DNA from 2 places in the Clostridium sp. LBM24168 genome. Region 1 is predicted to be linked to the other one. Evidence: riboswitches for the same ligand, from Rfam matches in the RefSeq annotation. Region 1 holds a riboswitch; the other holds the start of a gene.

Region 1 (15,266 bases):
ATAATAGAACAATTCTTCTTCTTCTTTTATAATATTTTCTACCTTTTCCCTGTCAAGTCCTGCAAAATCACTAACTGCCCTTAAGAAATTACTGGTTTCTCTTGCTCCTATAGGCGGAACTGCATAATGGAGATACGGTGTGCCATATTTTTCTTTTAAAAGCTCAGCAGTTTCAATTCCAACCCAGGGAGAAACTACTATATTAAATTCTGCATTTGGTATTGCTTTCCATTCCTCTATTCCACTTGACTCTGGTCCAAAAAGTATATTGACCTTCAATCCTATCTTCTCAAGTAAATGTTTTATAGCACTTAGATTTCCACTCCAGAAACTATCCTGGAAAGGTACCGATGAAAAAACATTGACAAGTCCTTTTTTAACTTCAGGCTTTTTATCTCCAACAAATTGATCTATAATAGCTTTCAACACCATTTCATGCCCTTTAAAATTACTGCCCTTGAAACCACCTGTTTCAGCAAAAACTATTGGTATACCATTTTCTTTATATTCATCTACCAATGATCCTACATCATCTCCAACTATATCTGATGTACAACCTGTCAATACTACAAACAAATTTCCTTTTAATACCTTTAGTGTCCCATCGATAACCTCTCTCAACCTCTTTATGCCCCCAAATACAACTTCCCTTTCTGTCGCATTGGTACATGGAATTACACCTCCACCTGAATATCCTGTACCTTGATATCCAGAATCTGTACTGAGTCCTCTAAATAACTTCACACCGCATCCAGGTCCTGAATGAAGTATTGGTATAGCTCCTTTTATTGCAATTACAGACTGCTGAGCCCCGAGGGTACAATAATGTCTTGGTTCCTGAACTATTTTAAGCATATTATTTTCCCTCCTTCAAGAAAGTATCAGGTCTTTGCTTAAACCACCAGTCAGTATAAGGAAATTTCGCATGGGCTGCAATATTCCTCACAAATTCAGGAGTTTCAAGTACATCAAGAACTTTATTGCCATAATTTATGAGTCCTTGGTATCCCAGTCCAAATTGTTCATCTCCCATTAAAAAAGTCGGTATACCAAGTTTGGCTCCCCAAATTGACATTCCACCATGTCGTGCTACAAATATATCAGGTTTTAACCTATTAAGCGAATTGACAAGTTCATATGCCTGTTTATCACACACACTGAAATTCTCTATATCTCCATAGGTATTTATTGCATGGTCCAAGCTTTTAGCCGCATCCGAACCATTATCATAACAAGGATCATGATGAAATATTGAAGCTCCAACAACTTTCATTCCCAAGTCTTCCAATAAAGCCATCAAACTATGACCATGTGCTGCACCAGCTGTAATATAGGCTCTCTTCCCTTTTAACTTGTTTCTTAGCTTTTCAAGTTCAGGATATATTTTCTCTTTTTCAGATTCTATTAATTTCTCTACCTCTGCTTCTTTTCCTGTTACTCTCCCAAGTTCTCTAAACCATTGATCTGTTCCATTTATTCCATAGGCAGGTGGTGCCTTTACTTCAGGTACTCCATACTCCTGCTCAAGTGCTGCTGCAAGATACGTACCAAGCGTAGGACATATCTGAACCGTAGCCGCCGCCTCTGACATTTTTTGCAACTGATCTATAGTTGAAAAAGGAACTATATAATTTGGCTTTAAACCTATTTTTCCAAACAAGTCTGTAAAAATATCGCTTCCCCAAAAATTAATTACATTTATTAAATCTTTTCTCTTTATAACTGGAGGTTTAACTATCTTTCTTATTATTCCATGATAGGCGGCATCAAAACCCGTTGTCCACATTTTTGACTTGAATCCTTCGCAAGGAATATATACTACAGGTATTTTTAATTTTTTCTCCTCCGCTTCAGTTATTGTCTCTATATCATCTCCTATAATTCCCGATGCACAGGAAGCCGTTATAAAAATTGCTTTTGGATTAAACCTGCTGAAGGCTTCTTCTATTGTAGTTTTTAACTTTTCCCCTCCTCCGTAAATAGTATCCTTTTCTTCAAGATTTGTACTCAATAACCTTGCATTTCTAAGTTTAAAATTTCTTTTTCTCTGCCCGACCCTATTTGTAAAATTGAAATCCGAAAAATCTGCTGAGCATCCAAGTGGAGCATGATTTATAACAACTGCATCTTGTATCATTACAAGCTGGCAAAGTGCATTTCCGGAGCTGCATCCAAGGCATTGGCTGAAAGAATGTTTTCTATCACAAAGTCTCTTTTTCTTTGACATCTCGCATAATTCAGATGCATTTCCAAAAAAACTGTAATAGATCCAAGTCTTGTTTCTCTTATTTTAATTTCTGGTGATTTTATATTTATACTCAAAATTGTATCCTCCAATCATTAAATAATTACTGAGATTTAATTGATAAAAAAAGGCCAAGTAAAATCTCACGAATATCTATCGTCAATTTCACCTAGCCTCCAGTTTATCTGGTCAACCAAATAATATATATTTACATATCAATTAATCTCAAATAAAAATAAAAAACTTCCTGTAATAAGATACAGGAAAAAAACTTCTTCCATCATCTTATCTCCCAGGTATATTTCACCCCGCAGGAATTGGCACCTTGAATAAAACACAGGTTGCCGGGTATCAAAGGGCCTGTCCCTCCACCTCTCTAGATAAGTTTATATTAATTTTAGTATATTCAATAATATTGAATATGTCAACATGTTTTTTTTACAATTCCACCAAATTTATAACCTATTCCTCTTACTGTTAAAATGTATACAGGTTTTTTGGAACTGTCTTCGATTTTCTGCCTTAAGTTTTTTATATGTGAATCAATCGCTCTGTTATACCCATCAAAATTTTTCCCCAGTACAATGGATATCAATTCTTCTCTAGTAAAAATCTTTGCAGGATGTGTGGCCATGACTGTAAGTATATTATACTCAACCGGGGTAAGATTGATTATATTACCTGATTTTCTAACTTCATAACTTGAATTATTTATTGTCAGCTTGCCGTTATCTATGGAAATTATATCATCCATAATATCTTTATCATCCGCTGTTCTTCTTAGAAGTGATTTTACTCTTGCCACCAGCTGTTTTGGACTAAAAGGTTTTAGTACATAGTCATCTGCTCCTATGTCAAATCCATTGAGTATATCAGATTCTGAAGTTTTAGCCGTAAGCATTATGATAGGCACCTTGGACTTCTTCCTTAAAATACTACATAGTTTTTCTCCACAAATATCTGGAAGCATAAGATCCAGAATCATAAGATCAGGATTCACTTTATCAAATATAGCCATAACAGTATTTCCATCATACGCAGAATATACAGAATATCCATCTCTCTGAAGATATGCTTTTACAACCTCCACAATTTTTATCTCGTCATCTACTACAAGTATTCTTCTTTTTTGTTCTTTCATAACCAAAACTCCATTCAAATCCCATTTTAATTTATGGATTCAACAGTTATTACAGGGAACTTTTTGCTATCAGCATCTGGTCCCGGATTAGTGCCGATATTTCCTTTCAGTACTCCTTTTACCGTAACTTGAACCGGATATTTGCCTTTACCTTCTTTTACACGTTTCTGGACAATATTCCATGCATTTAACTGGGATCCACTACCATTAAAAATCCATTTCCCATCTGCACCACTTTTATTATCTGAAGCAATACCACCATCAAAATAGTAAAAGACCCAGTTGCCATTTTGCTGAAAGGTTATTCCTAGTCCGGACAGAGCCATCAATCTCATATATACCATATTTGCAGTATCTTCCTTAAGTCCAGCTGCAAAATCATCTTCTGAAGTAATATATCCTGTAATACTAAGAGATTTGTTTGTAGATTTGGTTTTATTGCTATCTAAAGCTTTTCCAACAGTCTGAGAATTTACAGGATTAGATTGAGATTTTTTACTAAGGTCAACTTTGGCTTCTTTATCCAGGTCTGATTTTGCTGAAGATTTTGTTCTATCAGTAGCTGCAGTTTTTTTCTGAGTTTTCTCTGTATTATGACTTGAATGTTGTGATTGCAGCATTTGTTTGCTATTCATAGAACTTTTATCCTTATTTTTAGCTTCAGATTTAGATGAGTTTATCTCTATTTTACCTATAATTCCAGCTACAATTACACATACTATTATAATTATTCCAATTACAATTTTATTTTTTCTCTTCATAAATACATGCTGTTATAATATTATAACAGCTTTCACCTTCTTTCTTAATTGAAATTTAATTTTCAGTCTTGTCCTGCTTTAACTGGTCAATGCTGTCTACAACTGTAATTTTGCTCTTTATCATACCCATCCAGCAGGTATACACAAATTCTCCCCCTCTATCAGGAGTAAATTCAATTATATTGTCTCCTACCTTCAAATTCTTTTTTACATTGTATTCTGGAATCTGAATTGCCTTATTGCATTCGTTCAGGTTTTTCTTGTCAACATGCAAATTCCATTTCACAGGTATTCCTTTTATCACTTCAATAGGCGTAAAGCTGTCACTTCCAAGTTCCGTCTTTACATTTTGGGTTCTGCCTTCAATAACAGAAACTCCCTTATCATTTCCATAAGGCATGTTCTTCATTCCTACGGAAACACCATACAGCGAAAGTCCTCTGCCTATCATAGCCATCCCCAGGCAAAGTACAAGTACAGCACTGACTTTCAATATTATTTTCGAAAAATTTTTAGTTAAAATAGTATTTAAAATTCCAAACATAAACATCAATGGCACTGTACCGATTGAAAAAAAGAACATGGAAGCAGAACCAAGTATCACACTTCTTGTCCCAAGAGCATATATTTCGACTATTTGAATTGGTCCACATGGCATTAAACCCGTTAATAATCCTACAATTACAGGACTGTAATTGTTATTTCCATGAATTTTTTTAGCAAAAAATGATGGCACTGTGATATTTACTCTTCTAAGAACTTTAAATACTCCAAGCAGATTTATTGCCATTATAACCATGAATATACCACCAACAATAGGAACAATCCCCCTTAGCATACCAGGAAATCCAATTATTCCTCCCAGCCCTCCCACAATTCCACCGATAATAGTATAAGATATTATTCTTCCGATATTATAAAGCAGAGCGGGCCTGAATGCTGAATTTTGGGCTACGTTACCAGTTTTGCTGATGGTCTGTGATATATTTATTCCACCACACATACCTATACAATGAAAAGATGTCAATATTCCAAATGTAAACAACAGTATATAGCTTGTGTTATTCCCCAATTTAGGCAAATATTCCAGCATGAATAGATTTTTTAAAAATTGAACTATATTTATTTTGAATATAGTTGCTAAAAAAATGCTTAGGGTTAAAACTAATACTACAATTAATGCTGCTAATTTAGTATCTATTTTACAATTCATATCTTTGATCTTATCTTCCTGCAAATTCAAATTCCCCTCCTATTTTTAAATAATTCACATCTACCAAGTTGGGCTTGGTTTGGTGGTATTTAATTACATTATTTTTTAATTATTAGCTATTGATTGTGCTTTTATTACTGGATAGTCTACACCGTCGGCATCAGGCCCGGGATTGGTCTGCGTGCTTCCATCTAATATTCCTGTTACTGTGACAGGTACTGATTTCATCTTGTCTGCTCCATTATTGCGCTTAACCTGATTTTCAACTATATTCCATGCTTTCAGCTGGGAGCCTGTACCATTAAATTTCCAGTTGCCATCAGATCCATCAGTATTGTCTGTAGAAATATTCCCATCCAGGTAATAGAATACCCATTTACCGTCCTTGTCTTGATAAGTTATTCCCAATCCGGACAGCGCCATCATTTTCATGTATACCATGTCCGCCGTATCCTCTCCAAGCTCCGCTGCAAAATCATCTTCCGTGGTTATATATCCTGTAAAAGTCTGTGTCTGCGGTGTCTGATTTTCTCCTGACACTTCGTTATTTATTGTATTCTCAATCGATTTCGGAACTGCTCCCGTACCTCCTACTATTTGCAAATCTGTAGTTTTATCCGCATTGTTCTTTATATACTCAACAGCATTGTTTGTACTTTTTAATCCCTCCCTGTCAACCAACAACAGAGGAGAATTGTACTTTCCTGCAAGTACCGATGCAACAAGTGCATCTGCAAACCGGTTGTCTGCAGCATTCCTCGAAGCTGTTGCTATATAAACCTTCCCGCCATTCAAATCATCCTTAAATGCATTTAATACCTTCAGATTGGTTGAAAACCTGTCCTCTCCGCCATCTATTCTACTAGCAGTAGATGAAAAGGCATTTTTCACATCATCGCTTACACTGTATGTAGTCCCTATTACTGTGACATTCGATCCCTTTGCAAAATCAAGGGAATCTTTTATTAGAGCTTTGTAATTGCTTGACAGCAGTAATATTTCACTTTTCGCTGCTGCAACCGGTGCTGCCGACAGTGCATCTGAAAAACTTCCTCCGGCCACTACAAGTATATTGTCTCTGTTTACTCCTTTTTCAACCAGTTCCCTTGCTACTGCAAGATTAGTGCCATATCTGTCCTTTCCTTGGAGTCTTTTGACTTTATAACCTGAAAGTGAATTTTCAATTGATTTTGAAACCACACCTTCTCCACCCACAATATATATGCTCTTTGTTTCCAATGCCTTCAATGCATCCTCTGTATTTGAATCCAGTTCATCACTTTCTGTAAACAATATTGGTGCATCAAGTTTCTTCGCCAGTGTGGAAGCACTTACTGCATCTGCATATTTTGTACCATTTACGACAACAGCATAATCACTTCCATTCGGCCAGTTTGCCTTTGCCACATTTGCCGCCGTTGCATACCTGTTGATTCCATCTATTCTTGTTACGGAACTTTCTGCTGCTTTTACTTCCTGTTGTTGGTATAAAGCACTTCCAAGAACTGTAACAGTAAAGTTTACAGATAAAACAAGTGACAGTAACTTTTTGCTTTTCATAATTTCTGTTCCCCCTTAATTTTTAATAAAAAAAATGGAATTTTCTCTAATTTGAAATTAAAGAAAATTCCAGCCTCTAGTTTTCCAGTTAGCTGCTTGTAAATTATAAAGAATAAAATTACTATGGATACATTATTCTATAATTTTAAAGCTTTGTCAATAGATAAATTGTGTAGATTACATGTTTAAAATGTTAATAATTTATTAATATAGATTCAACCAATGTTTCTGGGGAGAAAAATTGTAAATTCACTTCCCTCATTGAGAGCACTGCGTACCTCTATTCTTCCTCCATGAGATTCTATAATTGTTTTTGATATTGCAAGTCCTATACCTCTTCCGCCAGTTGCCCTGTTTCTTGATTTATCAGCACGATAAAATCTGTCAAATATAAAAGGGAGATCATCGCCAGAAATTCCTATTCCAGTATCCTTTATACTCAGTTTAATTTCATTTTTCATCCCTTTCAAATCCAATAATACCATTCCATTTCTAGGGGTATATTTAAGTGCATTGGATATAAGGTTTACTATTGCTTGTCCTATTTTATCCTTTTCAGCAAATATTTCCTGGCTATTCCCATTGAGTTTTATTTCCACACCTCTGTTTTTAAATTCTGCCTGAAAATTAAATACTATATTTTTTATTTGATCATATATATCATATATTGTCCTGCTCAATTTACTATCTTTATTTTCATATTTTCCAAGCATCTCAAGGTCTCCCACAAGTCCGGCAATTCTGATTACTTCCTCATAGCAGCTTTGAAGTCTTTCTATATCAGGTTTCCACACGCCATCTATCATAGCTTCAATGTGACTTTGAAGTGTTGTCAGAGGAGTTCTAAGTTCATGTGCTATATCATCTGACATTCTCTTTTTCAATTCTCCATGTGATTTCAAAGTTTTTGCCATATTGTTAACGGCAGAATTCAATATATAGATTTCTTCTGTACTGGAGTTTTCATCAACAAAATTATCAAAATGCCCTTTTGAAATGCTTTCTGTTGCTCTCACAATCTTTGCAATTGGTTTGCTCAGCATCTGAGCCATTATAGTTCCCAATATCTCAGCAAGTATAAGCGAAAATACAAATGCAAATATGAGAATTCTATTTTTTAAATTGTAAATAAAAGTAAGATCAATATTGTTGTAGTAAAATGGTCCATAATAACCTATTGTCATAATGCCTATTTTCTCATTATCATGATAAAGCGGATATTGTTTATCCTTGTATTTTCCATTCCAGCCGGGATAATACTTGTTCATATTTTTTTCCATATCATCAAGCATCTTCTTGCACAATCCATTATTATGGGTTGATGCATCCCATATTGTTTTATTATAAGAGTTACTCACTTTTATAAACATACCCCGTTCAATATAATTTACCCCTATATTCTCTATACCGGTGCTGTTCCATTTTCCATTGTCATACTGCCTGCTTATTAAATCCGCCACTTCCTGATTGGAGTGTTCCTGATTATGTACTGTATATTCCCTAAATTGTTTCTCAAGAAGTATATTCATTAAAATACTTATTAAAAATACACACACAATTGTAACAAGAATATAAGATACTGTAAGTTCTTTTCTTAAACTAATTTTCATTTTTACTACCTCTCCATCATTTTTTACTATATTAATTGAATTATTTTTAGCTGTCAATTTTAAAATGGATGTATATTGACAGAGATACCTACTCATGCTAGAATACAAGAAATTATATTTGTCGACCAGATAACTGGAGGCTAGTAGTTCATCATACATTGATAAACTGCTAGCTTTTAATTTTATGAAAATAGGGGGAAATAAGGCATGATTGAAAAAAGAGCATTGAAAATCTATGGTATGACCTGCACACTATGTGCCATTACAATAGAATCAGCAGTCAACGAGATCAATGGCATAGACAGGATAAATGTAAGCTATGCTGCGGAAAAAGCAAAGTTGCAGTATGATAGCAAAGTTACATCCCTGGATACTGTAAAAGAAAAAATAGAATCATTGGGATTTTCAGTAGGCGAGGAAAATGAAAAAACTTCAAGGGAAAACCTCACAAGAGAAGAAATAGAACGGAACAAATTAAGAAATCTTTTTATAATATCTGCTATTCTCAGTGCTCCATTGATACTTGGAATGATACTTGGCGGGGCAGGTTTCTGTCATAGCGAGTTTGATCCTTATTCAGCAAATAAATGGGGAGCTTTTATAGAAATTTTGAGATGGAAATCTTCAATTCTCCATAACTGGAAACTTCAGATTACATTGGCAACTATAGTTCAGTTCATAATAGGTGCCAGATTTTATAAAAGTTCTTTTTTTGCATTGAAGGCCAAAGCTTTTACCATGGATTTGCTAGTTGTAATAGGAACTACTACAGCTTATTTTTATAGTCTATATATTGCATTATTTGAAACTTTTACCTATACTTTGGGAATGATCAATTTGTACTTTGAATCTTCTGTAACTATAATCACACTTGTAATTCTGGGAAGATATCTGGAATCAATAGCCAAAAGCAAAACTTCCAATTCCGTAAAGGCTCTTATAAAACTTCAACCCAAAACAGCCAGGGTAATAAGAAACAATATTGAATACACCATTCCCGTGGAAAAAGTATGTATCGGTGACATCTTAATGGTAAAACCCGGTGAAAAAATACCGGTAGACGGAATTGTAACCAGCGGCCATTCCGATGTTGATGAATCGATGCTTACAGGAGAAAGTCTTCCTGTAGAAAAGAATAAGGACGATATTGTAACAGGAGCTTCAATGAATAAAAATGGTACCTTTAATTTCAAGGCTACCAAGGTTGGAGATGACACTGTATTTTCAAATATTATAAAATTGGTGGAAGAAGCTCAGGAAAGCAAGGCTCCCATACAGAAAATTGCAGATAAGGCTTCTGGAATTTTTATACCTGTCATACTCTGTATATCCGCACTTACCTTCATAATATGGTACTTCGTTATATTCGATCATAAAGTTTTTTTAATAAATCTGCCAATAATATATGCTGTATCCGTTTTGGTTGTATCCTGCCCCTGCGCACTCGGGCTTGCAACACCTGCTGCGTTGATGGTAGGGCTTGGAAAAGGAGCTGAAAATGGAATATTGATAAAAAACGGTACAGCATTGGAACAAGCATGTAAAATTGATACGGTAGTATTTGATAAAACAGGAACTCTAACTGAAGGTAAACTTGACATAACCGATGCTGTCCTATTCAATAGAGCAAATGAATTGAACATACAAAGTCAGGAAGATTTATTGATTTTAGCCGCTTCGGCAGAAAAATTTTCTGAACATCCTCTAGGAAAGGCTGTATACAGTTATGTAAAGCATAATTACAAAACTCAATTGAAACATACTGATGATTTCACTGCGGTACCAGGTAAAGGTATAACTGCATCTGTAGATAATAAAAATATATTAATAGGCACTGCAGATTTTTTAAAAGAAAAGGCCGTAGATTTATCGGAATTAAAGGATACTTTAATTCTTTTGCAAAAAAAAGGAAAAACAGCTGTACTTGTTGCAATTGATGGAATTCTTGCTGGAGTAATTGCCTTTGCAGATAAAATAAAAACTGATGCCGGAGAAGTTGTTGATTCTCTTGAAAAAATGCATATAGACGTTTATATGCTTACAGGAGACAATAAAAATACTGCGCTTTCAGTTGCAGACAAATTAAATATAAAAAATATAATATCAGAGGTACACCCCGAAGATAAAGCAGATGAAATCTTAAAATTAAAAAGCAACGGAAGATTAGTTGCCATGGTAGGTGACGGAATAAACGATTCACCGGCTCTGGCTACTGCAGATATAGGGTTTGCAATGGGTTCAGGTACAGATGCTGCCATTGAAACTGGAGATATTGTACTGTTAAATGAAAATTTGAGAGCTTTAACAGATGCAATAAAGCTTTCGAAGGCAACAATGAAAAAAATAAAGCAAAATTTATTCTGGGCATTTATATACAACATAATTGCAATTCCAATAGCTGTAACAGGTCATCTAAATCCTGTAATTGGAGCTGCAGCCATGTCCTTTAGTTCCATATCGGTTTTGTTGAATTCGTTAAGTCTCAAAAAATACAAATTTCAGTAATTAAAATGTGGACTGGCTTAAAAACCAGTCCACATTTTAATTAAAGTATTTCTTTTACTTCTTTAGTGTTTTTGGTATAATCAGCCAGCTTTACAAATTGCGCCTTTATCCTGTATATAACTGAATCTCCAAGCCCACCTTTAGATAAATTTTCCTTCAGCACCGGATATCTCACGCTTATTCCATCCACTGCTTTTTTAAAATCATCATCATTCTCAAGAACTTCGGTCGCCTTTCCAGTAATGGATACACTCTTGAAGGTGTCATAGACCTGTCCCTCATTTTGGAAATAGAATGTAACTACGGGGTTTTTTTGTATGTGTTTTACTTTATTGCTTTTTCTTCCTGTCTCAAAATATAAATTTGCACCATCATTTGAAAAAGCTCCCATTATTCTTACGTAAGGGGCACCATCTTCACCTATTGTAACAAGTAGTCCTGTTTTTGACTGTTCCACATATTTAACAGCAGCATCCAATACATCACTCATCTTTATGCAATCCTCCAATTTATAATTTTTATGTTTTATATATTATAAGCATAATTTGTAATTTAATACAAGTACATTATATTTTTTATCGTTTTAAATCTTTTTGAATTGCAGTTGACAAAATAATGGACTTATATTATCATATAAAAAAGTAGAAGAATTAATAATATGTTCTTTATAGCTGACCGGCAAACCGGAGGCTACATCGTTTTTAAATGGTGTAGTCTCCGGTTTTTTTGGTACAAAAAATAAGGGGGAAATAAAAATGTCAGAAGAAAATTTAAAATTTGACACATTAAAAGTAAGAGGCGGATATGATTCCAGCAAACACAATCACTCTGTTTCAGTTCCAATTTATGAAACAGCCGCATTTGATTTGGGAAGTACAGATAGGGCCAAGAGGTTGTTTTCATTTACAGAACCCGGGTTTATTTACACAAGATTAAGCAATCCTACAGTTGAAGTTCTGGAACAAAGGGTTGCAAAATTGGATGGTGCTTCAGGTGCAGTTGCCGTTAGTTCCGGAATGGCTGCAATAACTTACACTCTCCTCAATCTTGCAGAAAACGGTGGAAGAATACTTACAACTCCATATTTATATGGAGGAACACTGGACGGATTCAAAAAACTTTATCCCAAATTTGGAATAAACATAGACAAGTTTCACGATTTTAATAATCCAGAGGCTATAGCCAAGGCAATAAAGCCAGATACCAAGGCTATATTTGTTGAAAGCATAAGCAATCCAAACACTTCAGTATCAGATATAGAAACAATTGCAAAAGTAGCTCATGAACATGATATTCCACTTGTGGTAGACAACACCTTTGCAACTCCATATCTTTTGAATCCAATCAAATATGGTGCCGACATCGTAATTTATTCAGCAACAAAGGCACTTAACGGGCATGGAAATGTTATTGCAGGTATAATTCTTGAAAGTGGTAAATTCAATTGGGCAAATGGTAAATTCAATCATTTTTTAGAACCTTACTATACTTTAAGAGATGATGACGATAATGCCAGAAATTTTCTTGAAGTATTTCCAGATTTTCCATTTACCACAAGAATCAGACTAAACTATTTAAACTATTTTGGTTCTTCTTTAAGTCCTTTTGATGCTTATCTTGCACTTATAGGATTGGAAACTCTGTCTGAAAGAGTAAAAAAGCAAATTGAAAATACTGAAAAAGTAATCAGTTATCTTGAGGAAAATGATAAAGTTTCATGGATAAAATATCCTACTTTAAAAAACAACCCATATAAAGAACTAGCTGATAAATATCTTCCAAAAGGGGCTGGATCAGTATTTACTTTTGGATTTAAAGGTACTGATTCTGAAATAGATAAATTCCTAAATTCACTGAAATTATTCAGTTATCATACAAATGTTGGTGATTCAAGATCTCTGATTGTCAATTCGCCAAAAACAACACACAGTGAACTTACACCGGACGAAAAAGAACTTTCAGATTTGCTTCCTAATACAATAAGACTCTCTATAGGTCTCGAAGATGCTGAAGATCTCATAGATGATCTGGATCAGGCTTTTAAAAAAGTATTTGAATCTGAAAAAATAAAAAGCAAAGATGCTATTAGATAATTAGAATAAAATACAGAAAGATGAGGGAATTATTATGAATAAAATTACTAGAATAGTTGCTACATTACTACTCGTTGCAGCAGTGCCAACTCTTGCAGCTTGTGGAAAAAGTACATCTACTTCTTCAAATAAAAATGGAACAGGAAAATATAAATACGGGAAGCTGCAAATTCAGGCTCTTGGAGGTGGTGTTTGCGGTGCCCCAGCCTACATAGCAAAGGAAAAGGGGTTCTTTGCAAAGGAAGGATTTGATGTGACTCTTGTAAGTGGAACATTTGAACAACAGAAAACCGGCCTTGCAAGCGGAAAATTCACTGTTACAAATGGTGACTTTCAATTCTTTCCTTCAGTTCAACAGGGTCTTGACATAAAGGTTATAGGTGGACTCCATAAAGGCTGTATAAAACTTGTTGTACCACCTAATTCACCAATAAAAACTGCAAAAGACTTAAAAGGGAAAAAAATAGGTGTAGATGAAATAGGAGGAACTCCTATGGCCATAACAAGCGTGGTTTTGGCAAATAACAATATTAATCCGACAAAGGACGTTAAATGGGTGCCTTATCCTCTTGACCAGCTGACAAAAGCTGTTTCAAAAGGTGATGTTGATGCTTTTGCCGCTTGGGATCCATTTGCTACACTAGCCGAAAAAAATAATAATTACAGAGTTCTAACAGATATCGCACAGGATCCGCTATTCAAGGGAAAATCATGCTGCTTCTTATATGCTTCCAATAAAGAGATTAAAGAAAACCCAGAAAAAATTGCAGCTCTCGTAAGAGCTTATACGGCAGCAGATGAATGGATAGCAGCTCATCCTGAAGAAACTGCAAAAATTGAAATTGACAAAAAATATGTATCGGGTGGTGACGTAAAATTAATTACGGAACTTATAAAAAATTATGATTTCAAATATACTACCAATACTGCAAAAGATGACGTTAAATATTTTGTAGAACAGCTTAACAAGACGGGATTTTTGAAAAAGGACACCGAGCCTGTTAAATTCGCTGATGACGTGTATTACGATGCACTTGGAAATTCAAAAAATTAATTGGAGGGATAACTAACGTGAGTGCTTTAAGTGAGTCTGTAAATTCAGATACCGTACCAAAATCAGAAGCTTCATCAAAAAACATCAATAAAATACCTCTTGTCAAAGCACCTGACACGGTAAACTGGAAGCCTAAGTCAAAAATCTGGCCGATTTTGCAAATAGTTGCTTTTGCAGCAGCCTTGATTGAAAATATAGCTTTACCTACAGTGCAGATAGTTAAAGTTTCTCCATATAGGATAATGCTTATACTTTTTATAGCTTATCTTGCTATAGAATATGTAATTTCATTTTTTAACGAAAAATTAAATTTAAAAGCAAATCATAAATCCCAGTTTTATTTTGCCATAGGCATTGGATTTATGGTTTGGGACATACTATCTACAAAAACTAATATATTACCACTTCCATTTTTCCCTGGGCCCGCGCAAATAGTCCAGGTACTTGTGGAAGATGCTGGCACACTTTTAATAAGCACACTTTATTCTATGAGACTTTTAGCACTTGGGTTCATTGCCGGTACTCTTTTAGGCCTTGTTTCCGGAATTTTAATAGGCTGGTATAAGCAGTGGTATTACTGGTTCTTCCCGGTACTAAAGATTATAGGTGTTGTGCCTGCAGTTGCATGGATACCAGTTGCAATGTCATTATTTCCTTCAACCTTGATTTCAGAAGTATTTTTGATTGTACTCTGTGTATGGTTTCCCGTAGCTTTTATGGCCTGTGGAGGTATAGAGAACATACCAAAATCCTATTTTGAGGCAGCTAAGACACTTGGCGCAAATGAAAGATTTCTGATATTTAAGATAGCCATTCCAGGCGCAATGCCATCTATATTTACTGGAATCTATACGGCTACAGGTCTTTCCTTCACTACACTTGTAGTTTCAGAAATGCTCGGTGCCGAAGCTGGACTTGGATGGTATATAAATTGGGCCAAAGGTTGGTCAAATTATGCTAAAGTTTATGCAGCAATAGTTATAATGGCAATAGTTTTCTCAATCGTACTTGCAATAATATTTAAAATCAGGGACAGAGTACTTATATGGCAAAGGGGGCTTTTAAAATGACAGGATCCTCCAGC
Region 2 (15,266 bases), 100 kb from region 1:
TAAAGGTGGAAATATAGTTGAAACCATGTCTGAGGCTGACACTATAATTCTTGACAAGACAGGTACCATGACCGAGGGAAAACCGAAACTTGTGAGCATAATTGCAAATGGTGATTTGTCCAAGAAGGAGCTTGTTGAATTTGCAGGGGCAGCAGAGGAGACTTCTACACATCCTCTTGCACATCCTATTCTGGAAAAAATCAAGAAATCCGGCTGGACTATTCCAGAGCATACCGAGCCCGTTGTCCATATTTCAAGAGGTATAGAAACGAGGGTAGATAGAAAAGTAATAAGAGTTGGAAATGCAAAATTTATGAATGAAAATAATATTGATTTAGGAAATATTGAAAATGAAGCAAACCGACTTGTGGATAGAGGAGAAAATGTGCTGTTTGTATCAAGAGATGATAATATAATTGGAATACTTGGAGTACACGATACTGTAAGGGGAAATATGAAAAAAGCAATAAACAGGCTTAGATATCTTGGGTTTGATGATGTGAAACTGCTTACAGGAGATCTGAATTATCAGGCTGAAGCCGTTGCAAGTAGAATGGCCATGGATGGTTATGAATCAGAACTTCTTCCAGAGGACAAGGCAAGATATATATTGAACTGCCAGAGTGGTGGTTCTAAAGTGATAATGGTGGGTGATGGAATAAACGATGCACCTGCACTGGCATTTGCAGATATAGGTATGTCCATTGGAAGCACCAAGACAGATATTGCAATGGAGGCTTCAGATGTTACGATAACAAGTGACAACCCGCTTTTGATTCCATCGACTGTAGTTATTTCGAGAAGGGCAATGTCAATAATAAAGCAAAATTTTGCAACTACCATTGGCGTGAATACAGTAGGGCTATTTCTTGGAGCAATAGGCGTACTCCCTGTATTCTGGGGAGCAGTACTGCATAACCTTACAACAATACTTGTGGTTATGAATTCCGGAAGGCTTTTATTCTATGATTTTGAAGGAGGTAGAAGGTAATATGATAAATTGTAGTATAAATCTTGTACATCATCTGCCTGGACGCCTGAGGTTGAAAACTTCCAGACCTCCCATAAAAATAGAAAATATGGTGAAGGAAATTTCAAGCCATTCAGGGGTTGAAAATATAGCATTTAATCCCGTTTCACGATCAATTCTGGTATACTATAATCCATCTGAAATCGATGCTGTTGAAATAATGTTGAGGATAGCGATATATTTTTCTGTGGAGTTTGGAATGATACCCATAAATCTGATTGTTGCTAAAAACAAAACTGTTTTTAGCAGAATAGACAATTATACTCTAATGTCTCTGTTTCTCTCCTGGGTTTCAAGGATGATAGATACAAAACCCGGTATATACAGGATATTGAATTACAATGCAGGTTTGAGTACTTTGCTGTCTGTTGTAAAACATGCTGTAAACGAGACAAGGTCTTCCGGGACACCGCATCCGGAAGCAGTATCCATTATATATCTTCTCGGAGAATTTTCAAAAAATAACATTCTGTTGGCTTCCACTTTAACCTGGATAGCTACTTTTGCAAGACATCTTGTTTCCATTGATTCAGACAATGTAACCATTCAGGCATTCAAAGTTTCAGGCGGCAGGGAAAATGAAAGTTATTATGATGTGGCAGTAAAGGAATTTAATCCGTTGGGTGGAGGTTATACTTCCATTGAATTTTTAGAGGACATAATAAGGCATGTTTTAGGTGTAGTAGGCCACAATAGATCCTCCATGATGAACAGAATAAAAAATATTTCATTAAAACATGGTGATATATTGGAAGGATTGAAATATAAAGAGGAAATGATTTTTTTAAGATTATAGGGAGGAATTTAAAATGATAATTACAAAAGAACATTTGGTTGGATTTGCTGCAGGTGTTGGAGTATCTGCTGCAGCATATTATGTGTATAAGAAAAATCAGGTAAAGGTAGATGATTTTATTGAAAAGCACAAGATAGCAGTGGACAGTCATTCGGACAGGCCCTATGAAGAATTGAGTCTTGAAGAATTGATGTTTGAGAAAGAAAAGATAGAGGATTTAATTGCTGAAAAGGAAATGGTGGTAAAAGAACAGGTTGTCAAGCCAAAGGAAAATGATGAAAAAGTGGATTCACCAGAGAAAACTTCACAGGAAGTTTGATATAAGGGTACAGCAGTCGGTATATAAAACTGACTGCTTACACTATGGACTTGTATAAATAAAAGTCAACAGCTATTAAAACAAATGGCTATGACAATGCAAATAATTAGAACTATATCACTTCAGGTTGAACATCCTCCGAAATTCATTTTTAGCTCTCATAGTATCAAATCTTGTTTATATTAGTTATAGTATCATAGGTTTTGGTTATAAAGTCTAATTTATTCTTATTTGTTGTACATAGTAGGAATATGGTAATATTAAACTATGTATATGCCAATAACTTTTAGAATTATTCAAACAGTCATAGAATGGTAGAACAGAACGATTGAAAAGACTTATTCAGTTGTGTTTTATGCCTGTAAAAAATAAGCTGGAATATTTTTTATGTTATGCTATGATTTAGGTAAAGAATTATGAGAGAAGGGGTTGCATTGTATAAAAAGTTAAAGAATATTTTTATTATTATAGGTATAATGGTTATAAGTTTTAGTGGATATTTATGTAAGATAGATAATGTAGAAGCCGCTAGTGATACTGGTCTACATGATACCAGAATATATGGACAAAATAGATTTGAAACTTCAGCTAAATTATCACAAAATAATTGGAATCAATCTTATTATGCAGTATTAGTAAATGGTTTAAATTATGCTGATGCTATCACTGAAATGATAGTGCAGATTTAAATAATAGAGTTTTAAACCAATATAAAGATAAGTTTAATTTTAATACCGTATATGTTGTTTCAGATAAGAGCTTTGCTGATGGACTAGGGAATACAAGCAGCCCAATATTTATTGTTGGTAACAATAATGTAAATGAAGTTGAAAAATATATTGAAAGTAATATTGATAAGATTCATAATGTAAAAATTATTGGTGGGAAAAGTATAATTCCAGATAGTCTTATGGATGATGTGTATAAAAATACAATAGATAAATTCTAAAGTATGATTTAAATAAAGATATAGTGCAGGTTATAGGGTATCAAAAAGATATGGACAAGTCACGAAAAGACTGGCCAGAGAAGTGGTCCTGTTAAGGGGAAGTGGATGTTCATGGGGAAACTGCATATTCTGTGATTATCATATGGATCAGGATTCAAATACCCTGAGAAATCATGAATTAAATCATAAAGTGCTCGGCAAGGTTACAGGCAAATATGTTGTACTTCTTGAACTGAAATTTATAGATAGAGCATGGCAATTATACTGAGACTGGATAGAGTTATGGCTGATCGCAAAATGAGCTGAGTGAAAAAGTTGGTGTGAGTAATGTGAATCTATCAAAGATAAAGACCGGGAAAATTAATTGGTTTTGTTGCATATTAACCTTCTATCCAGTTATTAATGTGTTTAGCATAATATTGAATATCATTGATTAACTTGCATGTATGATATCCATCTGCGACTGCATGATTTATCAACATTGAAAAGGGTATCATCATTCTTTTATTTTGCTTAAAATATTTGCCAAAGGTGATAACGGGAAACAGCATTTTTGATTCATCTAAGGATATGCTGCTGTATCCGGTAAAGCTAACCCATGGTACTGCTGAAATCGGATAAAAATTTTCAGGCTGATCTGGTTTTGCTTTAATTCCCTTTACATTTTTGTAAGTTTCCATATCCGTTACAGCATTTGTGTAGAATTTAGAGAAGTCATCAGAGAATTCAGTCCATATATCGGAAAATGTTTTGTCATCCTCATGAAATATTGTATAAACTGGATTGAGGTAATCCCAATATCCAAGTTCATCATCACCGTTGTAAGACATACGAAATTCCATGTTCTGGTTTATTGCTTTTGAAACTATATAAATAAAAGTTGGGTAAAATCTCAGATTTCTTTTTCGTATTTCAGACAATAGATCAGTTATTTCTATATTTACATTCATATTGTATTTGCATTTTATATTGTTAATATAGTATTTAAAATGTTCTATTCTAGGCCAGCTGGACATATCTATTTTTTTAAAATGCATATAATTCAAATTCCCCCAAGCATAAATAATATATTACAAATATATTATATCACTCATAATGTTAGTTCATCAATAAACTTTAAGGCTTTGACTTTTTATTAACATGTTACACTGTTTAATGAATTAATATATCCAGTCAATATTTTTTTAAGATCCAGTATATCTTTCATTTCGTAGTATCCTGATTTTTTGTAAATATAATTTATTGCATTAACAGCTCCTGATGCAAAAGCTCTTCTTGAAAATGATTCATGACTTATCTTTATTTGATCGTTTTTACCAGTTATCAGAATTTCATGTTTTCCTACAACACCTCCGGTACGTATGGCATTGACAGGTATTGCCTTGTTAAAAATACCGGATATCTGCAGACCATTTTTTATTTCATTATGGAGTTTGAGTGCAGTTCCCGAGGGGATATCTTTTTTATTTTTGTGGTGCATCTCTAAAATTTGGAAGTCATAATTGTTTAATATGGTTGCTGCAATATTGGCAAGCATCATCATTACATTAACACCTAGAGTAATATTTGGGGCATAAACTATGCCTGTATTGAACTTATAAGCCATATTTTGAAACATCTCAGTATTTTCTTTAGAAAATCCCGTTGTACCTATTACCATATTTATTTTCATATTTGATAAGGTAGAGATGTTTTTTATTGTTGCTGAAGGAGTTGAAAAGTCTACAGCTATGTCGGGCTTGGTTTCAAAAATAATGGATTCAAGCTTATCCGAGGTGGATATCTTTATTTTAGATTTATTGTTTCCAAGTAGATTTCCAAGGCCTATTCCGCTTTTTTTACTTTCAGGACTGCAGATTGCAGATACAATTTCCATATTTTCCTGCTTTAAGATTTCATCGGCTATATATTTTCCCGTTTTTCCAATACCTATTAGTGCCACTTTAATCATTTGTAAATTACCTCCTGCTTCGTATTATAAAATTTATATTAACAACTTAAGTATATCATATAAGTTGTTAATTGTCATTATTAGCATAATTTTAGTTAGAATTTTTTATTTCTGCAGATGAATTAATAAATTATTATTTACATGGTATATAGAATAATCTATACTAGTTATGACTTAAACTAAATTGTTTTTATTATTGAAGGGAGGATTTGCTTTAAAATAGTAAATATTTTAAAGTGATATTTGAAAAATGTCATCACAATATATGATTAAACCTGTATATCAGAAGATTGCAGTTGACATAGCAAATAGAATAGCGGCAGGAGATTTTTCTATAGGAGATAAAATTTACGGAAGGTCATCTCTTGCAAGCCACTATAATGTTTCACCAGAGACAGTCAGAAGGGCTATTATTCTTTTAAATGATATGGATATAGTAGAAGTAGTAAAAGGAAGTGGAATTATTGTTAAATCTGTAGATAATTGTTTGAAGTTTATAGAGAAATTTAAAGAAATTAGATCAATAAATTCCATAAAAAAGGAAATATTAGATATATTTGAACAAAAAAATGTACTTGAAAAGAGGGTTCAAGTAAAAATTAATGAACTTATAGATTATTCAAATAGGTTTGCTAGGACAAATCCTTTTTCACCTTTTGAATTTCAAATATATTCTGGTCTTAGTATTATTGGAAAGACTATATGTGAAATTAAATTCTGGCAAAATACGAATGCTACTATAATAGCTATAAGAAGAAAAGGAAAGTTGATAATTTCTCCGGGACCATATGCTGTGTTTGAAGATAATGATATTTTTGTAGCAGTTGGGGATGAGGAGAGCTACGATAAAATTAAAAAATTTATTTATGGTAATGTCTAACATATATTATTAAAGTCATATTTTTTTAATTAAAAAAATATGACTTTAATAATATAATTACTTTAATGAATTATAATATAATATTGAGCCTTTTTTTATGAAAGTATCCAATTTTAAAGTTTCAATATATACAGCCAAGTTAAATAATCTGCAAAAGGAAAAAGCATTTGTATTTATAATCTGCAGCAGTAAAATATTCAGATAATTTATATAAATGTGGCAAAAGAATTATAATTCTTTTAATTTGTTTATTAATAATTTATTATTAAATAAGCAATAATAATAAAAATACGTCAGTAATAATAAAAATATATTTGAAATATGATTATTACTTGTTTATAATGTTAAATAAAATAATAAAAATGTAATTGTTCTATATGATATTAAGTGACCAAATTATTGCAAAAATATTTATGGATTATATTTAATAGGAGGTTTATTTGAAATGAGTTTTAGAATTGAAAGTGATTCTATAGGTAGTAAAGAAGTTCCAAAGGATGCTTATTATGGGGTCCAATCTTTGAGGGCATATAATAATTTCAATATTACGGGACTAAAAATGAACCCAGAATTTGTAAAAAGTTTAGTTCAGGTTAAAAAAGCTTCTGCAATAACGAATTGTGGAATTGGAATATTGAACGGTAAAATTGGACATGCAATTGTAGAGGCCTGTAATGAGATAATTGAAGGCAAGTTTAGAGAACAATTTATTATAGATCCTGTTCAAGGCGGTGCGGGTACATCCATGAATATGAATGCTAATGAAGTTATAGCCAATGTAGCTATAGAGCTTCTGGGCGGTGAAAGGGGAAATTATAGTATTGTGAGTCCAAATGACCATGTCAATATGGGACAGTCTACAAATGATGTTATACCAACATCAGGTAAAATTACTACCTTGAGGTTGGTATTGAAAGTTATAAGGCAATTAAACGAATTATATAAGGAATTAAAAGAAAAAAGTGAAGAGTTCAAAGATGTTATAAAGATGGGGAGAACCCAATTACAGGATGCTGTTCCAATTACACTCGGTCAAGAATTTAAGGCATATAGTGCCGTAATAAAAAGGGATATCATAAGAATAAAAAAAGCTTCGCAGGATATGAGAGTATTAAATATAGGGGGAACGGCTGTAGGAACTGGAATAAATGCTGACTGTGAATATATAGAGGAAATCGTTCCAAATCTTTCTATAATTGTTGGAATAGAATTCTGCCAGGCAGATGATTTGATAGATTCTACCCAAAATTTGGATGCTTTTTCCAATATATCTTCAGCGATAAGAACATGTGCAGTCAATTTGTCAAAAATGTCTAATGACTTGAGACTGATGTCTTCAGGACCGAGGACTGGAATTGGAGAAATAAACCTTCCGGCTGTACAAAATGGATCTTCCATAATGCCAGGAAAAGTAAATCCTGTTATACCTGAAGTATTAAACCAAATTGCATTTAACATAATTGGAAATGATGTCACAATAGCAATGGCAGTAGAAGCTGGTCAGCTTGAATTGAATGCATTTGAACCAGTTATATTTTACAATTTATTTGAATCTTTGGAGACCTTGTGTAATGGAATAAAGACTTTTAAAGATAATTGCATTAAGGGAATAACTGCAAACAGAGAGAAATGTAGGCAGCTTTTAAATAATAGCATAGGAATGATAACGGCACTGTCCCCTTATATTGGATACAATAAAGCGGCTCAAGCTGCAAAAAAAGCTATTAATACAGGAAGGTCTATAAAAGATATCGTACTTGAAGAAAAGATTTTAAAGGAAGAAGAATTTGAAGATTTTATAAATCCCTATGATATGATAGAACCTAGATATATTAAAAAAACAGTCAAAAACTGACATCCATTTTAGAGATTAAAGTAATTGGGCTCCATGTTGAATTTTTCATGGAGCACTTATAATTTAAAATTTAAGTATCATATCATACCAAGTTGCACCCCCATGTACTGATCTGGATATTCCCTTGTTTATATATCCAAATCCTTCATAATAGTGAATAAGTCTTTCCTTGCAGGTGAGAATTAATCCTTTTCTTCCGGAGAGTCTGGATGCCTCTATCATGTGATTCATCAATTTAGCTGCATTCCCATTGTTTCTATAGTCTGGTAATATATCAAGTCCAAAAATTGTCTGATAATTTCCATTTGGAATATGTAGAGAAGGTTCTTTGTACAGTTCGTCATAGATGGCAGTTTCATTTGTTATGCATCCATTTATAAAGCCAATTATTTTTTTATCCTCTTCTGCTACAAAAAAACTTTCCGAAAATATTTTTATACGCTGCCTCAAGGATTTTCTTGTAGCTGCTTCCGCTTTTGGAAAGCATATTGTTTCAATTTTTGCGACTGCGTCAAGATCTTCATCTTTTACCTGTCTGATTGAAATGTTCATTAGTATCGTCCTTTCATGAAAGTATTATATATAAAATAATATCATAATTTTCAATTAAAATTTATATTTTATAGAAAGTACTTGTAAACCTCAATTGTAAAAGTATAAAATATAAAACAAAATGAAATATATAATTTACATTTATACACATATATATTATAATAAATAGTGTAAGGAGGTTATAGACTTGAAGAACAAACGTATGAAGATTGCAAGAGTAGAATGTGATTTGTCCCAGGAACAGCTTGCGGAAAAAATAGGGGTTACAAGACAGACAATTGGTATGATAGAAGCTGGAAAGTATAATCCATCACTTAGATTATGTATTGCCATATGTAGAACATTAAATAGAACATTAAATGATTTATTTTGGGAGGAATATAAATGATAAATAAAAATTTTAAAGATGAGAGAATTATAGCTGAACAGCATAAGATAGCCAGCGATGCATTTCAGATGGTTTCCGTTTTTTTATTAATTTCTGTATTGTATAAGCAATTTATATTGGATGAACCATTTACTTCCTATATGACGGAATTTATTGCATTTTTTGGTGGATCATTCTACATTCTTATAAGAAATGTCATAAAAGGAAATGGTATATTTGATTCAAAGAAACATGGAAATAGAATATATTTGCTGAATAGCTTGATTTCAAGTTCAGCAGTTACAATAATTGCTAGTGTGTCAAATTACATGAAATATATACAAAATAGACAGAATATCGTAATGTTTTTTATAGAAATAGTTATCATTTTTTTAAGTTCATTCGCTATTACTTTTTTCTGTATGTGGGGAGTAGGATGGATTTCAAAAAAACGTGAAAATAAGATACGTAAAGAATATGAAGATGATATGTAAAGAATAATGAATGGAGGGTATAATATGTACAGCGCATATTGCTATGAATTTAAAATCGGGAAGTTAGTTATTGCCGAAAACAGCGGAAATATCACTCATATATATTTTGGAGAAAATATTCCTGAATATACAATGTGTATTGAGACATACTTAATTAAAAGGGTATATGAGGAACTTGAGGAGTACTTTAGTGGGACAAGGAAAGTTTTCGATATACCGCTGGCACCACAGGGAACTGAATTTCAAGGAAAAGTATGGAGAGCACTTCAGAATATCCCTTATGGGGAAACCTGTAGTTATAAGTATATAGCAGAAAGCATAGGAAATGCTAAAGCATACCGTGCAGTAGGCATGGCAAATAATAAGAATCCTATTGCGATTATCATTCCATGTCATCGTGTTATTGGTTCCAATGGAGATTTGATTGGTTATGCAGGTGGGTTAGGTATAAAGAAAAAGCTTCTAGATATGGAGAAGAAAAATAGTTAAAGATCAAATTACCATTAAACTTATTGACAATAAATTTTTTCTAGTATATTATGAAATAAATTAAATAATTGAATCTTATCAAGAGTGGTGGAGGGACTGGCCCTTTGAAACCCGACAACCAACATTTGTATATCGATGTATGGTGTTAATTCCAGCAGAATATTCTGAGAGATAAGAAAAATATTTTATGAAATTAAAGTTGTTTTTCTTATGAAAGACGGCTTTTTTTAATACAAATATTTATTAAATTTACAAGGAGGAAACATATGACCAAGGAAACTAGTTTTATAACAAAATGTGTACATGTAGGCAATGGTATTGATAAAGAGACAGGCTCTATTAGGCGTCCTATAACTATGGCAAATTGTTACAAACTTCCAGAGGATGCATCATCAATTAATTGGAGTGATCCAAACCAGATGCTTTATACAAGGAATACTTCTGCAAATCAGCTTTACCTTCAGCAAAGACTGGCTGCATTAGAGGGTGGTGAAGATTGTGTAGTACTGGCAAGTGGGGTTGCAGCACTTGCAGGAGTATTTTTTACATTTCTTAGAAGTAAATCTCATGTAATATGTTCGAATGTATCATACATAGCAGTTTACAGACTGCTTAACCAGTATCTTCCAGACAAGTATGGAATAGAAGCTACGCTTGTAGATACATCCAACCTGGAAGAAATAAAAAAAGCAATAAGACCTAATACAAAGCTTATTCATGTTGAGACACCTGGCAATCCAACTACGAAGATAAGCGATATTGCAGAAATAGCTAAAATTGCCAGGTCTATTGGAGCATTGTTTAGTGTGGACAGTACTTTTGCATCTCCATATTTACAGCATCCTCTTGAACTTGGAGCTGACCTGGTAGTTCATAGTTTGACAAAGTATATAAATGGACACGGTGATGCAATGGGTGGAGCGGTAATAGGAAAGAAAGAACTTATAGACAAAATAAAAAGTGAAGCTATGGTTAATCTTGGAGGTACAATAAGTCCGTTCAATGCATGGCTTATAATGAGAGGAGTTGTGACATTACCTCTTCGTATGAAACAGCACAGTGATACTGCACTTAAAGTTTCACAATATCTGGAGTCAAATCCATCCGTGAAATTTGTTGCATATCCTGGACTTGAGAGCCATCCACAACATAAAATTGCAAAAAAGCAGATGAAGATGTATTCTGGAGTCATAGCTTTTGCACTTAAAGCAGATAGCGAAACTCACAATAAATTCATAAATTCTCTTAAACTCGTTATTCCGGCAGTTTCTCTTGGACATGATGAAAGTCTAATTGTCTATACAGGTCCGAATGATGAAAGAATAAATTTTTATCCGGAAAAATTTAGGAATGGATATATAAGATTCAGTATAGGGCTTGAAAGTGCAGAGGATATTATCTATGATTTAAAACAAGCACTCGAAAAGTGTGGATTATAAACTAGAAAAGAGTATTACAGAACTATGTACCTGGTTTTGTAATACTCTTTTCTAGTTTATCTGTTTTTGAGCAATCATTAAAATCTAAAAATTTGTGAATTTAACATACATGAATATCTCTTAAATAAAACTTAACACAAACATGCAGTCAAAAAGCAGCTATAGGAAATATTATTATATTAGGGGAATATGTAAAGAGGTGTCAAGGTAATGATAATAAATACACATATATTATTTTCTAAAATTGTATATAAACATTGCTTAAGAGAATTAAATTTTAAATTAAACAAAATAATTTTTATGTATGGAAATATTAAACCAGATATTTCTCCTAATTCTTGCAGGAATCCCCATACTTTGAAGGATAGCTTGCATATTGTATCTAAATGTTTTAATCAACTTTCTCATGACGAACTGGATATCAATCAATTTTCGATGATTCTTGGGATTATGTGTCATTATATAAGTGATTATTTCTGTCTATATCATACTGAGGAATACAGTAAAAAAAATATTTTTAAGCATATAGCATATGAAATATTGCTTCATTTTAATTTACAAATTCTTCTCATATTTGGCAGACTAAAATTAATTGACAGTAGAAATTTACCGCAAAGGAATGTATTATCAATTGTTTTTGATATGCAGAAAAGATATTTTAAACAAAGGAGGTCATTTCTAAGAGATATAATTTATGCTGTATCAACTATAAATATGACAGTAGAATCAATAGTCTATTTTAACATCAATAATTTAGAAAATTTAGAAAATTATAATCTACCAAAAGGTATAGGAGGGATAATGTGAAAGTAGCTATTTTTACAGATACTTTTTTACCCCAGATAAATGGAGTTACGAATACCCTAAGTAAACTTGCAGAGTATTACGAAGTAAACAATATTGAGTATTTAATATTTGCACCTGGAAATGATATAGAAAAAAATGAAAGTTATAATATTCAAAGATTTTTTAGTATAAAATTTTTTCCCTATCCGGAATGTAGAGTAGCTTTTCCTAACACCTTTAGATTAAATACTTTATTGTCTAATTTTAAACCTGATATAATACAACTTATGACTGAATTCAATATGGGAGTGGCAGGGTTAAAATATGGTAAAAAGCATGGAATACCCACCGTATCTAATTATACAACTAATTTCTGTCAATATTTAAATTCTTATAATTTAAACTTTTTGAATTATTACATGTGGACTTATTTGAGATGGTTTCACAATCAAAATGATTTGACGTTGTGTCCATCAGAGGAAGCAAAATTGTATCTTAAGAGAGAGGGAATATCAAATACAGATATTTTTTCAAGGGGAGTGGATTCTGAAAAATTCAAACCTGAACTAAGAAGTGATGATTTAAGAAAAAAGCTTGGTATTAACGACAAGTTGGTATTTTTGTACGTAGGAAGGGTTTCACCAGAGAAGAATTTAGATATTTTAATTGATGCCTATAAAGAAGTTTATAGTAAATATAAAGATAAAATAGCCCTTGTTATAACAGGAGAGGGCCCGTATATGGATAAATGCAAGAATTGTTTTCCAGAAGATACTATATTTACGGGATTTAAAAAAGGAAGAGAATTAGCACAAATTTATGCATCAAGTGATGTATTTACTTTTCCCTCTTCATCAGAGACTTTTGGGAATGTGGTGCTTGAGGCCATGACTTCTGGCATTCCGGTTATAGGTGCCGATGCAGGAGGAGTCAAAAATATAATTGAGCATGGAATTAACGGACTTAAATTCAGAGCAGGAGATGTCAATGAATTGGTTAATTTAATGATAGAGTTAATTGATAATGAAGATTTGAGAAATGTATTGAGGATAAATGGAAGAAATACTGGACTTAATAGATCCTGGAATAAAGTTTTTAGTGGACTTATGGATATATATAATGATATTTTACTCAATAAAACAAATGTTATAAGTGCTTGAATAGCTTTATAAAATTAATTATTGAAGGGAAAGTAGCGAATGAAAAAGCGAAGTATATTAATCAAAATAAATTTGATAGTTATACCGGTAATATTGGTTGGCATGTTTTCTTTGACTATAATTACTTATTTTAGCACCAGAACAATATTAAATAAACAGATAGCGGAAGAGATGAATACAAGATTATCTAATAACTCAGAAATGATTCAGAAATTACTATTGAATAATGCAAAAGTTGCCCAAACATTGGCAAAGACAGTTGAGGCTTCATATCCAGTACTGGAAAAGGATAATTATGTTTTAATATTAAAAAAATTTCCGGAAACAAACAAGGAGACTTGTGGTAACGGTATATGGTTCGAACCTTATAAGTATAAAAAAGATATCAAATATTTCGGACCATATGCATACAAGGATAATGGGAAGGTCGTCTATACCGATGATTACAGCAAGGCGGAAAATGATTATCACAGTAATGACTGGTATAAGTTGGGGATGGATATAAATAAAGATATAGCCTGGTCCAAACCATACATTGATCCAGTAACAAAAGTTTCCATGATAACGGCAACAGCCAATTTTGTCGATTCAAATAATAAATTATTGGGGGTTACCACGGCGGACATGGATCTAACAACTATTCAAAAAAATATTGAAGGTATAAAAATTGGAGATACAGGAAGAGTATTTTTAATTTCTAATGATGGAACATATATAGCAGTAGATAATAAATCCAAAGTTATGAATAAAAAAATTCAGGAAGAATCGAATACATCTCTTGTGTCCATTGGTAAAAGCATGATTTCAAGAAAATCTGGAGAAGGATTCTATACTGACAATGGAATGTCATACTTGGTGTACTATGCTTCTGTTCCAAATTCAAATATGATTTTAGGAATACGTATTTCTGAAAGTGAACTGGCCGAGCCGATTAATCTACTGATGATAAAAGCCATTATAGCGACATGTGTACTTATATTGCTGGCTGTATTGATTACCGTTCCTTTAATTAAGAAAATAACGAAATCCCTGAACGATGCAGTTGGACATTTAAAGCTGATTTCACAGGGAAGTCTGGAATCTGAAATACCTGAAAAATTTCTTGAAATGAATGATGAAGTAGGAGATGTTTCAAGGGCATTAAGAGAGATGCAGGAATCTTTAAAATCCATGCTGCTTGAGATGAAGGATTCATTTAACAGGATTAAGGATTATGCAGGGGATTTAAGACATATTTCAGGTGAAATGTCGGATAATTCCCATGGAGTTTCTTCTTCTATCCAGGAGATAGCCAAGGGAACCGGGGGACAGTCGCAGAATCTTGTAAACCTGGCAGGCATTGTAAATGAATTTGAAGATGCAATCAGTACAATGGTAGGCGAAATCAAAGAAATAAAGGATTCTTCAAATGGAATTAATGATAGGGCAAATGAAAGTAATACTAAAATGCAACTTGTGATTCAGTCAATAGACAAAGTTAATTCAATAACCGCCGGGTTTAAAAAAAATATAAATGGATTTACCAGCAGTATTGGTGAGATAAATGAAATTACTGGATTGATAAATAATATTGCAGAGCAGACCAATCTGCTTGCTTTGAATGCAGCAATTGAAGCGGCAAGAGCGGGAGAAGCTGGAAAAGGATTTGCAGTGGTCGCAGATGAAATAAGGAAACTTGCTGAACAGAGCAAAAATTCATCAGGTAACATCAAAAATCTGATTGATGATATTTCAAACAGTATGAGTACAATAGTTGACACATCAGAGGATATGAATAAAGAGATCCTAGGACAGGTGGAAATAGTGAATTCGGCAATTGATTCTTACAGGGATATAATTAAAAAAATAAGTATCATGATATCCAGGATTGAATCCATCAATAACTCAGCTGTAAAAATAGATAGCGAAAAAGAAGATATATCCAATAAAGTAGAGTCAGTATCAGCGGTTGCAGAAGAAATATCTGCCTCTTCCCAGGAAATTGCTGCATCATCCGAGGAAATGGATAGGTCTTCTAAAACTGTGGAGGAATCTGCAGAGACGTTGGAAAATATGACAAATGACATGATTACTCACATCGACAAGTTCAAGCTGTAATGCTAGTAAAATGAGTATAGATCAAATAAATTTGATCTATACTCATTTTATAATTTGATTTCTATATAAAAATTAATTTATTGTTGTAAGCAGTTGTTTTTT

What was found. Region 1 has a riboswitch for S-adenosylmethionine ahead of ACSVC9_RS07730 (nitrogenase component 1). Riboswitches for the same ligand answer to the same signal wherever they lie in the genome.
Region 2: another riboswitch for S-adenosylmethionine. It lies ahead of ACSVC9_RS08235 (trans-sulfuration enzyme family protein); the one in region 1 lies ahead of ACSVC9_RS07730 (nitrogenase component 1).

What each region holds. Positions count from the first base shown of each region.
Region 1 is NZ_CP196861.1:1,563,270-1,578,535, forward strand. Features, by position in the region: gene ACSVC9_RS07725 (nitrogenase component 1) at 1-855, opposite strand, end outside; partial or broken gene ACSVC9_RS07730 (nitrogenase component 1) at 857-2,322, opposite strand; SAM riboswitch class I at 2,528-2,632, opposite strand; gene ACSVC9_RS07735 (response regulator) at 2,670-3,386, opposite strand; gene ACSVC9_RS07740 (hypothetical protein) at 3,413-4,147, opposite strand; gene ACSVC9_RS07745 (urease accessory protein UreH domain-containing protein) at 4,203-5,390, opposite strand; gene ACSVC9_RS07750 (cell wall-binding repeat-containing protein) at 5,466-6,920, opposite strand; gene ACSVC9_RS07755 (sensor histidine kinase) at 7,136-8,530, opposite strand; gene ACSVC9_RS07760 (heavy metal translocating P-type ATPase) at 8,738-11,035, shown strand; gene ACSVC9_RS07765 (pyridoxamine 5'-phosphate oxidase family protein) at 11,076-11,525, opposite strand; gene ACSVC9_RS07770 (O-acetylhomoserine aminocarboxypropyltransferase/cysteine synthase family protein) at 11,791-13,128, shown strand; gene ACSVC9_RS07775 (ABC transporter substrate-binding protein) at 13,163-14,182, shown strand; gene ACSVC9_RS07780 (ABC transporter permease) at 14,200-15,252, shown strand; gene ACSVC9_RS07785 (ABC transporter ATP-binding protein) at 15,249-15,266, shown strand, end outside.
Region 2 is NZ_CP196861.1:1,666,407-1,681,672, reverse strand. Features, by position in the region: gene ACSVC9_RS08305 (heavy metal translocating P-type ATPase) at 1-991, shown strand, start outside; gene ACSVC9_RS08300 (hypothetical protein) at 993-1,826, shown strand; gene ACSVC9_RS08295 (hypothetical protein) at 1,840-2,145, shown strand; gene ACSVC9_RS08290 (cell wall-binding repeat-containing protein) at 2,580-2,834, shown strand; gene ACSVC9_RS08285 (hypothetical protein) at 3,237-3,362, shown strand; partial or broken gene ACSVC9_RS08280 (helix-turn-helix domain-containing protein) at 3,347-3,459, shown strand; gene ACSVC9_RS08275 (CatA-like O-acetyltransferase) at 3,475-4,131, opposite strand; gene dapB (4-hydroxy-tetrahydrodipicolinate reductase) at 4,230-5,045, opposite strand; gene ACSVC9_RS08265 (TrkA C-terminal domain-containing protein) at 5,296-5,925, shown strand; gene ACSVC9_RS08260 (aspartate ammonia-lyase) at 6,371-7,780, shown strand; gene ACSVC9_RS08255 (GNAT family N-acetyltransferase) at 7,844-8,332, opposite strand; gene ACSVC9_RS08250 (helix-turn-helix transcriptional regulator) at 8,520-8,720, shown strand; gene ACSVC9_RS08245 (DUF6773 family protein) at 8,717-9,193, shown strand; gene ACSVC9_RS08240 (methylated-DNA--[protein]-cysteine S-methyltransferase) at 9,218-9,682, shown strand; SAM riboswitch class I at 9,755-9,860, shown strand; gene ACSVC9_RS08235 (trans-sulfuration enzyme family protein) at 9,949-11,121, shown strand; gene ACSVC9_RS08230 (zinc dependent phospholipase C family protein) at 11,332-11,928, shown strand; gene ACSVC9_RS08225 (glycosyltransferase family 4 protein) at 11,925-13,067, shown strand; gene ACSVC9_RS08220 (methyl-accepting chemotaxis protein) at 13,107-15,164, shown strand.